4 regions of the Pseudomonas abietaniphila genome follow, and region 2 is predicted to be linked to each of the others. Evidence: riboswitches for the same ligand, from Rfam matches in the RefSeq annotation. Region 2 holds a riboswitch; each other region holds the start of a gene.
What was found. Region 2 has a riboswitch for cobalamin ahead of cobO (cob(I)yrinic acid a,c-diamide adenosyltransferase). Riboswitches for the same ligand answer to the same signal wherever they lie in the genome.

Region 1: another riboswitch for cobalamin. It lies ahead of cobW (cobalamin biosynthesis protein CobW); the one in region 2 lies ahead of cobO (cob(I)yrinic acid a,c-diamide adenosyltransferase).
Region 3: another riboswitch for cobalamin. It lies ahead of ABDX87_RS26510 (ABC transporter substrate-binding protein); the one in region 2 lies ahead of cobO (cob(I)yrinic acid a,c-diamide adenosyltransferase).
Region 4: another riboswitch for cobalamin. It lies ahead of ABDX87_RS25890 (CbtB domain-containing protein); the one in region 2 lies ahead of cobO (cob(I)yrinic acid a,c-diamide adenosyltransferase).

Annotation. Positions count from the first base shown of each region.
Region 1 covers NZ_CP155619.1:5,880,409-5,882,602, reverse strand. The annotation lists gene cobW (cobalamin biosynthesis protein CobW) at 1-927, opposite strand, end outside; cobalamin riboswitch at 1,063-1,278, opposite strand; gene ABDX87_RS25925 (IclR family transcriptional regulator) at 1,500-2,194, opposite strand, start outside.
Region 2 covers NZ_CP155619.1:1,470,172-1,472,365, reverse strand. The annotation lists gene ABDX87_RS06510 (PQQ-dependent sugar dehydrogenase) at 1-493, opposite strand, end outside; cobalamin riboswitch at 645-863, shown strand; gene cobO (cob(I)yrinic acid a,c-diamide adenosyltransferase) at 976-1,587, shown strand; gene ABDX87_RS06500 (cobyrinate a,c-diamide synthase) at 1,584-2,194, shown strand, end outside.
Region 3 covers NZ_CP155619.1:6,013,862-6,016,055, forward strand. The annotation lists gene ABDX87_RS26505 (FecCD family ABC transporter permease) at 1-289, opposite strand, end outside; gene ABDX87_RS26510 (ABC transporter substrate-binding protein) at 295-1,308, opposite strand; cobalamin riboswitch at 1,449-1,646, opposite strand; gene ABDX87_RS26515 (aspartate/glutamate racemase family protein) at 1,699-2,194, opposite strand, start outside.
Region 4 covers NZ_CP155619.1:5,871,541-5,873,734, forward strand. The annotation lists gene ABDX87_RS25880 (cobalamin biosynthesis protein) at 1-264, opposite strand, end outside; gene ABDX87_RS25885 (CbtA family protein) at 261-980, opposite strand; gene ABDX87_RS25890 (CbtB domain-containing protein) at 992-1,177, opposite strand; cobalamin riboswitch at 1,276-1,498, opposite strand; gene ABDX87_RS25895 (NAD(P)/FAD-dependent oxidoreductase) at 1,784-2,194, shown strand, end outside.

The sequences.
Region 1 (2,194 bases), 2.1 Mb from region 2:
GCCCTGCACCAGCAAACGCATCGGTTTGCCGGGAATCGCGGCGAAACCTTTGACGCGCAGGATGCCGTGCTGGACAACCGCCTGGGTCAGGGCGTCGAGCAACAGTGCTTCGTCGGCTTGCGGCAGCGAGATGGAAATCGAGTCGAACGCGTCGTGGTCATGATCATCGTGGTCGTCGCCGTCGTGATGATCGTGGTGCGTTTTGCGGCCGTCGATGTGCAGCTCGGACTCGGCGCCCAGCCCCAGCAGGACGCTGATCGGCAACTGGCCCTTGCTGGCTTCGATGACTTTGACCGCAGGTGGCAACTCTTCGGCCACTTCAGCGCGCACAGCGGCCAATGCAGCAGCATCGAGCATGTCGGCCTTGTTGAGGATGACCAGGTCGGCGCTCGCCAGCTGGTCGGCGAACAGCTCGTGCAACGGGGACTCGTGGTCCAGGTTCGGATCGAGTTTGCGCTGTGCGTCGACCTGATCCGGGAATGCCGCGAACGTGCCGGCAACGACAGCCGGGCTGTCAACCACCGTGATGACGGCGTCAACGGTGCAGGCGTTGCGGATCTCAGGCCACTGGAAGGCTTGAACCAGCGGTTTCGGCAGAGCGAGGCCCGAGGTTTCGATGAGGATATGGTCCAGATCACCACGGCGGGCGACCAGCTCCTGCATCACCGGGAAAAACTCTTCCTGGACGGTGCAGCACAGGCAGCCGTTGGCCAGTTCATAGACGCGACCGTTGGCCTCTTCTTCGGTGCAGCCGATGGTGCATTGCTTGAGGATTTCGCCGTCAATGCCCAGCTCGCCGAATTCGTTGACGATCACCGCGATACGGCGCCCCTCGGCGTTATCGAGCATGTGGCGCAACAGGGTGGTTTTGCCCGAACCGAGAAAGCCGGTGACGATGGTGACGGGAAGTTTGGCCAGTGTTTTCATCGGATGCCCTATGGCGTTGCGGCGGGCAAACAGGACGAGAACCGCGCAGCCGTCGATGCCGACAGGCTCGCCATTCGATTCGCCACCGGATCACCCCGCCCGGTTGTAATGAGAATTCGCAGGGCCTTGCTGAAAAGCAAGCCCGTCTTTGAGGCAGGTCTCCTGGCTCACGGCGGCGAAGTGGCTGACGCAGTCGTCACGCCTATCGCATTCATCACGCCTTCCCGCTCGCGCAGTGGCTGTGCAATGAACATGACCGTTTACAGTTGCGGGGGCAGCTGCGGCATGTACCGCATTCCCTTCTTAGCGCCGGTGTCGAGAAACCCGAGCCGGCGAACCTCAAGTGCGCAAGGCTACGCAGTGGTCAGGCGAAGGTCAACGAGCAACGGTATACGTGGGGCATTTTGCACGTCGCAGTTTGTAGTGACCGGACCATCGCGCTGGAAAAGCAACAGCATCGGAGGACGCGAATCCGGTAGGAGTGGAGTGAGGGAGATTGATGTATGACGATGATCGTTCCCACAGGTCATGCATTTGCCGCAAATCCTGCTAACGGCAAATCCCGACAGCCATCAGCGAAACCCACCCGCCCGCTGACTCCAACCCGCGCTGGAGATGGCATGCGCGGTGTGAATCAGTGAAGGGCCGAAGGCTTTGCGCGCGTCCTGAAAACTCCAGCGGCTGGCCGGCACCGAGATGTTGATCGCGCCCAACGGCGTGCCACCCGCATCGACAATCGGCGCTGCCAGGCTAATGTCTCCCAGAAAATACTCGCCCTCAATGCTGCTGTAGCCCTCCTCCCGCGCCTCGGCGATCGTGTCGAGCAAGGCGTCGAGATCGGTGATCGTGGCATGGGTGTGCATCGGGCGCGGCATGGCGCGGAGCAGATCGGCGCAGGCCTGGGGGTCGAGTCGGGACAGGTACGCGCGGCCCGACGCAGTGCAGTACATCGGCAGGCTCAGCCCCAACGGCATCGGAATCATTACCTGATTGTGGCTGGGAAAACGCGCGACGAAGACCATCTCGTGCCCGTCCGGCTCGGACAGGTTGCAGCTTTCGTGGCATTCCCGGTTGAGTTGATGCAGGTACGGGGATGCCCGGTCGATCAGGCTGTCGGTCTGCAGGTAGCCAAAGCCCAGCGACAAGGCGCGTGGCGTCAACTGGTAGCGTTTGCTCTGCGGATCCTTGCGCAGGTAGCCCAAGGCTTCAAGGGTGAAAGCGAAGCGCTGTGCCGCGCTTTTGGTGATGCCGGTCGCGGCGGCGATCT
Region 2 (2,194 bases):
TGCCGACCAGGGTCATGCCAAACGGCGAATTGAGGTGATCGATGAACACGGTGCGGGTTTCGGCGACGCCGTCGTGATCTTTGTCACGCAGCAGCGTAATGCGGTTGGCGCTGGGAACGCCTGCGCCCGCCCGTCCCATGACTTTTTTCATGACCCAGCCGCGAATGCCTTTGCCATCGTCAGGCTTGGGCGGCGCGTTGGTCTCCGCCACCAGTACGTCACCGTTGGGCAACACATACAGCCAACGAGGGTGATCGAGGTTCTCCGCGAACGCCGCGACTTGTGTGCCGGGTGCGGCGATGGGTTTTGCGCCCGCCGCCCAGCCAACAGCCGGGGCGATGTTCACGGTGGGGATAAGGGTCTTGTTCGGTTCGGGAAGCTTGGGTGACGGGCCGGTGCCGTCCGAAACCTGCAACCTGGATGACTCGCCGCAGGCCGCGAGCCCTCCGGCGACCAACAGTAAAACCACCATCTGGGGTCTGAGTTTGAACATGATCGATCTCCGCTTGCTCGCAGTGAGGCATCTGGCAGTCATGCAAAGGCATGTACAGGAATAGAGACGTGGCTGAGCGGTGGGTTCAACCGCTCGTTCAATTGCTGCATGGCGTGCCGCTTTGATTGACGCTCTGGAGTCAACCCTCTAACCTTCGCCGATTGTTTCAGGTGCCCGCGACCACGGTCGTTCAACAGGGTGAAACAGGGAAGCCGGTGCGCGCATTTCACGCTCAATCCCGGCGCTGCCTCCGCAACGGTAAATGAGTCAAGGTCACGCACGATGCCACTGTGTTCATGGAGCATGGGAAGGCGCGTGGCTTGTGTTTCAACTCATGAGTCCGGAGACCGGCCTGATCCATTCAAACAGCATCACGGAGGGCGATGCTCTGCGCAGGCTCGGGTTTTCAGCTCCCGGCGCCTGCTGTCAGTCTTTGCCTGTGCCTTCCGTTTGCCACACCTGCCCTCAAGCGGAGAGCTGAGATGAGCGAATCCCCTGAACGTGACGAACGCCACCTGGCGCGCATGCTGCGCAAAAAGGCGGTGATGGACGAGCGCATTGCCAGCGCCCCGAATGAATGCGGCCTGCTGCTGGTGTTGACCGGCAACGGCAAGGGCAAAAGCAGTTCCGCCTTCGGCATGCTGGCGCGAGCCATGGGCCACGGCATGCAGTGCGGCGTGGTGCAGTTCATCAAGGGCCGCAATGCCACGGGCGAAGAACTGTTCTTCCGCCGCTTCCCGGAACAGGTGCGCTATCACGTGATGGGCGAAGGCTTTACCTGGGAAACTCAGGATCGCCAGCGCGACATCGCCGCTGCCGAAGCCGCCTGGGCCGTCACGCAGCAACTGCTCAACGACCCGAGCATCGGTCTGGTGGTCCTCGATGAACTCAACATCGCCCTCAAGCACGGTTACCTCGATCTGGAGCGCGTGCTCAGCGATCTGCAGGCGCGCCCGCCCATGCAGCACGTTGTGATCACCGGGCGTGGCGCCAAGCAGGAGTTGATCGACCTGTCCGACACCGTGTCTGACATCGGCGTGGTGAAGCATGCATTCCAGGCCGGTATCAAGGCGCAGAAGGGCATCGAATTGTGAGTGAGCGTCAGCCTCGGCAATGCCCGGCGGTGTTGATCGCCGCGCCCGCGTCCGGTCAGGGCAAGACCACCGTCACCGCCGCGTTGGCACGCCTGCATCGCAATCAGGGTCGCAAGGTCCGTGTGTTCAAATGCGGGCCGGATTTTCTTGACCCGATGATTCTCGAACGCGCCAGCGGCAACCCGGTGTACCAACTGGACATGTGGATGGTGGGCGAGGACGAGAGCCGTCGTCTGCTGTGGGAAGCGGCCGCCGACGCTGACCTGATTCTCATTGAAGGGGTCATGGGGTTGTTTGACGGCACGCCGTCCAGCGCCGACCTGGCGAGGCATTTTGGCGTGCCGGTCCTGGGCGTCATCGACGGCACGGCCATGGCGCAGACGTTTGGTGCACTCGCCTTGGGGTTGGCGCGTTATCAACCGGATTTGCCGTTCGCCGGTGTGCTGGCCAACCGGGTCGGCACGGTGCGTCATGCCCAATTGCTCGAAGGCAGTCTGACCGAAGGCCTGCGTTGGTATGGCGCCCTGTCGCGGGAAACCGGTATCGAACTGCCGAGCCGCCATCTGGGCTTGGTGCAAGCCAGTGAACTGAACGATCTGGACGTGCG
Region 3 (2,194 bases), 2.0 Mb from region 2:
AAGGGTCGGCCAGCGGGTTGCGCAGCAGCGACTGCAAGACGACGCCGGAAATTGCCAGCCCCGCACCACAAGCCGCCGCGACAATGGCGCGGGTCAGGCGGTAGTTCCAGACAATGCCTTCGTCGATGAGGTCCACCCGGTAACCGGCCGCCCACAGCTTGTTCGCCAACACCTGAGCGATGACAGGCAGGCTGATCGACGTCTCGCCGATCGCAACGCCCGCCATGATTGCCAGCGCCAGTACGGCGCTGACCCACAGGCCGTGGCCCAGCCATCGACACACACTCATGCGGTTCATGGCGCAGAGGTGGCGCTTTGAACGGCAGCGCCGAGCTGCTCGATACCGTCGAACAGCCTCACGCTGGATTCCATTGCGCTGGCGTCCATGATCACGATGCGATTGTGCTTCACCGCGTCCATGTTGCGCGTCACCGGATCGGATTTGAGAAACGCCAGTTTCTTTTCATGATCGTCGGCCGGGAAGCGCCGGCGGTCCATGCGAGCGATCACCAGAATCGTCGGATTGGCCTTGGCGATGGTTTCCCAGCCAACGGTGGGCCACTCTTCATCGGAATCGATGACATTGCGCATGCCCAGCGTGTCGAGCATGAAATTGGGGATGCCCTTGCGGCCGGCGACAAAAGGGTCAGTGTCGAGGTCAGGGCTGGAAAACCAGAACACCGCCGAAACGTCGTGGCTGCCATGGTTTTTCGCCTGTTCAACGGCCTTGGCCAGACGCGCCTGATAGCCGGCGATCAGCTGTTGTCCGCGATCCTGTACGTAGAAGATCAGCGCCAGTTGAGCCAGGGTCTTGTACAGCGTCTCGACGTTGAAGGCCGCCAGGCGCGTGCCGTCCGCGCCCACCCGGTTGTTCTTGCCCTCACAGTCGGACGGCAGGATGTAGGTCGGGATGTTCAGGTCGTGAAACTGTTGCCGGGTACCGACTGCGCCTTGAGGTCCGACCATCCATTCGAACTGAACCGGGACGAAATCCGGGCGTTTGCCAACCACCGACTCGAAGCTGGGTGCGTTGTCGGCCAGGCGATCAATCGTATTGTTGGCGTCCTTGAATTGAGGCAGTACGTCGTTGAACCACAACGACGTGCCGATCACCTGTTGGCTGAGCCCCAGTGCGTAAAGCATTTCCGTTGCGGCCTGGCCGATGGTCACGGTTTTTTGCGGTGCCTGGGCGAATGTCAGCGGTACGCCGCAGTTGTCGACCGTCAGCGGGTAATGCGTTGACTCAGCGAGGAGCGGGCTAGACAGCGTCAGACTGGCGAGCAACAACCAAAGGCGGCGCAGCGACATGAGCGGGGATCTCCAGTAAACCTGTTGGCCGAAAGGGCAGGCACTGGAAAGCACATCCCGGCTCGCCGCTGAAAAGACAGGGCAAGTGCAGATCGCGAAAAAGACGCGCACGGGTGTCCTTCCCGGACACCCCGCCGGTGAATGATTGACGCTTGCCGGCAGGTCTCCTGACTGGCGCGTCCTCGCCCGGCTTCAGCCTTCCCGGTTTGACCCAGTGGCATTCTTGAAGCAGGGCTCAGCGCCTACAGTTGCGGGGACAGTTCCGTTTGAGCCTGGCAGAGCAGGGCCCGTGGATTCCCTATTAATTCCGAGTGGAAACCGGCGGCGGGGATACTAAACGATTCGCTGGCATGAGGCGAATGCACCGCCGGTCTATCGCTCACCGACGCTTCAATTCTGCAGACGAAACGGCCAGCCAACGACGCTCTTCGGCCGCGGCGTGGCGTAGGTGCGGACCTTCGAGGTCTTGAGGCCCAGACGTACCAGCGATTCGGCCAGTGCCACGGCCGCTGTCACGCCATCAACCACCGGAACACCGGCGCGGTCGCGAATCATCTGATCAAGGCCGGCCATTCCTCCGCAGCCCAGGCAGATCACTTCCGCTTTATCTCGGGTGACGGCTTCAACGGCCTGCTCGGCGATGGCTTCCAGCGCGCGGTCCGGTTTTTCCTCCAGTTCCAGCACGCTCATGCCGCTGGCGCGCACCGAGGCGCAACGCTCGTAGACGCCCGCCAGTTTCAGCCGGTCCTCGATCAACGGCACCGCCCGATCCAGCGTGGTCACCACCGAGTACTTGTGGCCCAACAGCATCGCCAGGCTTGCGGCCGCCTCGGTAATGTCCACCACGGGTACTTCCAGCAGCTCCTGCAGACCTTCGCGGCCGTGC
Region 4 (2,194 bases), 2.2 Mb from region 2:
TGAGCGGTGGCTCAGGTGCGGCTCGAAAACCGCCAGCTCCTCTGCGCTGAAAAACCCGAGCGGCAACTGGAGTTGTTCCGCCAGTTCCAGCAGTCCCACCTCGTCCGATTTGCGGTCGATGGAGGCGAGGGCGGTGACGTCGTTCAACGTCAGCTTGTGTTCCATCAGGCAGACTTCAATCAGCCCCAGCAGCACCGACGCGGGGCAGCCACGCTGGCAGCCCAGGCCGATCACGCGTATCGGCCGGTTGTCGGGTTCACTCATACGGCGTGGTTCAGGCTCGCGTGAGCTGATTGCGCGGCGCTGCGGCGAAACAGCCAGGCGCTGATCAGGCCCATCGCAATCCAGAACACCGCGTTGGTCAGCAACGAGGCGATCTTGAACTGTGCCTCCAGCGCTTGCGGCGCCAGTGCCGAGTGGACTTCCGGCTGAGGTGCGCCAACGACGTGTGGAATCACCAGGATCACGGCCCCCAGCACTTTCAATAGCCAGTGACGAGCGAACACGATCAGCGCCAGACCTACTGCCGTGGAGGCGGCGGTGCTCGCCCACCAGATTTGCCGCTGAGTCAGGTCTGCGGCCGCTGTGCCCGGCAACTCAGGGGGCAAGCCCAGGGTTGGCGCGAGGACGAACACGGCAAAACCGGCCAGTCCCCAGAGCGCGCCCTGGCGAGCGGTGGCCGGCGTGCGCAAGGTGTAAAGCGCTACCAGCATCAATGCGAAACCCACGGCAACCACCAGGTTCCCGCCCGCCGTGGACACTACGCGCTGCCAGCCATCTTCCGGCTCCCAGGCCTCGTCGTCGTGGACATGAGCGGCCATGGCGCCTTCAGCATGCGCGTGCTGTTCGGCGGCAGGGGCTTTCTCATAGGTTTCAGCTTCGTGGATCAAGGGGGCGACCCAGAAGCTTTGCAGCAGGGTCAGCAGCAGGGCAGCGAGCAGACCCGTGAAACCCGCCGTTTGAGCGATTCGCTTGAACATGGCGAGAGGTCTCAATGGCAAGGGAAGGCGGCGCTGTGACGGGTGTCGTGCGCAGCGTTGTGCACGGCGTCCAGGTGCGAGAAACCGGCGAAGTAAACCAGGCACGCGCCAAGGATCATCGCGCTGATGGCGGCGGTCAGGCGTTGGGTCTGAGTAGTGATGTGGCTGGATGTCTGGCTGGTGGTACTGATCGACATGGCGCTTCCCTCTGAGATGTCAGCGGACGGGAAGGCGCAAGGGACACGGCGGACGAGCGTCGGCCATGAACTCAACAGCGCCCGCCCACCGCGGGTTCGTTATGTGTCGTTGTCGGGCCGGTCTCCGGGCTTGCGAGGGACACGTGCAACTGCCACATGCCTTCAAGAATCGCCTTCCCATATCGCTACCGACACAGTGGATCTGACTCTTCACTCGCTTACCGTTGCGGGGGCAGCGCCGGACTTGCACACACCTTGAGGTCTGCGCGCACCGGTTTCCCGTTTCACCCTGTGAAGGGCACCCGTAACAAGGCGTGTAGGAGACCACGGTGTGGTGCCTCAGTCAATCGGGATGGCGTGGCGCGTGAGGGCATCGGGCCGGTTACAGGCTGAACCCATTGCCTCTCTTGGGGGACGATCTATCGAATATCGATAGCTTTAAAGGCCTTTAACGACGCATTTGCCCCGGAAACGACGTGCCGGGAAGAGGGCACTTGCGCGCCTGACGATATCGAATATAAATAGACTTATATCGATTATCGATACAGGTGAATCTTGAAAGCATCAGTCGATCTCTTCAGTTGCCTTTGGCAGGTTCAGTCACCCATGCCGGCCTTCGTCGCCAGGCTCCCGTCCCGTGCGCGTTGTGTGGTGATTGGTGCGGGGTACACCGGGCTGTCCACTGCGCTTGAACTGTCGGCGATTGACGGCGACGTGGTGGTGCTTGACGCACTGAACATCGGTGAGGGGGCTTCGGGCCGTAACGGCGGGCAGGTGATTCCCGGACTCAAGCTGAATCCCGATGAACTGGAGCAGCGGTTCGGGCAGTCGAAGGGCGCCGCGCTCACCGATCTGGTGGGCGGTGCAGCCCAACATGTGTTCGATCTGATCAAGCGTTTGGGCATTGAATGCGGCGCGCGTCAGGACGGCTGGATCCAGGCGGCCCATCACGACGCGGCGCTGGACAACCTGTTGAATCGCGCCGTTCAGTGGCAGTCGCGTGGCGGCGACGTGCAG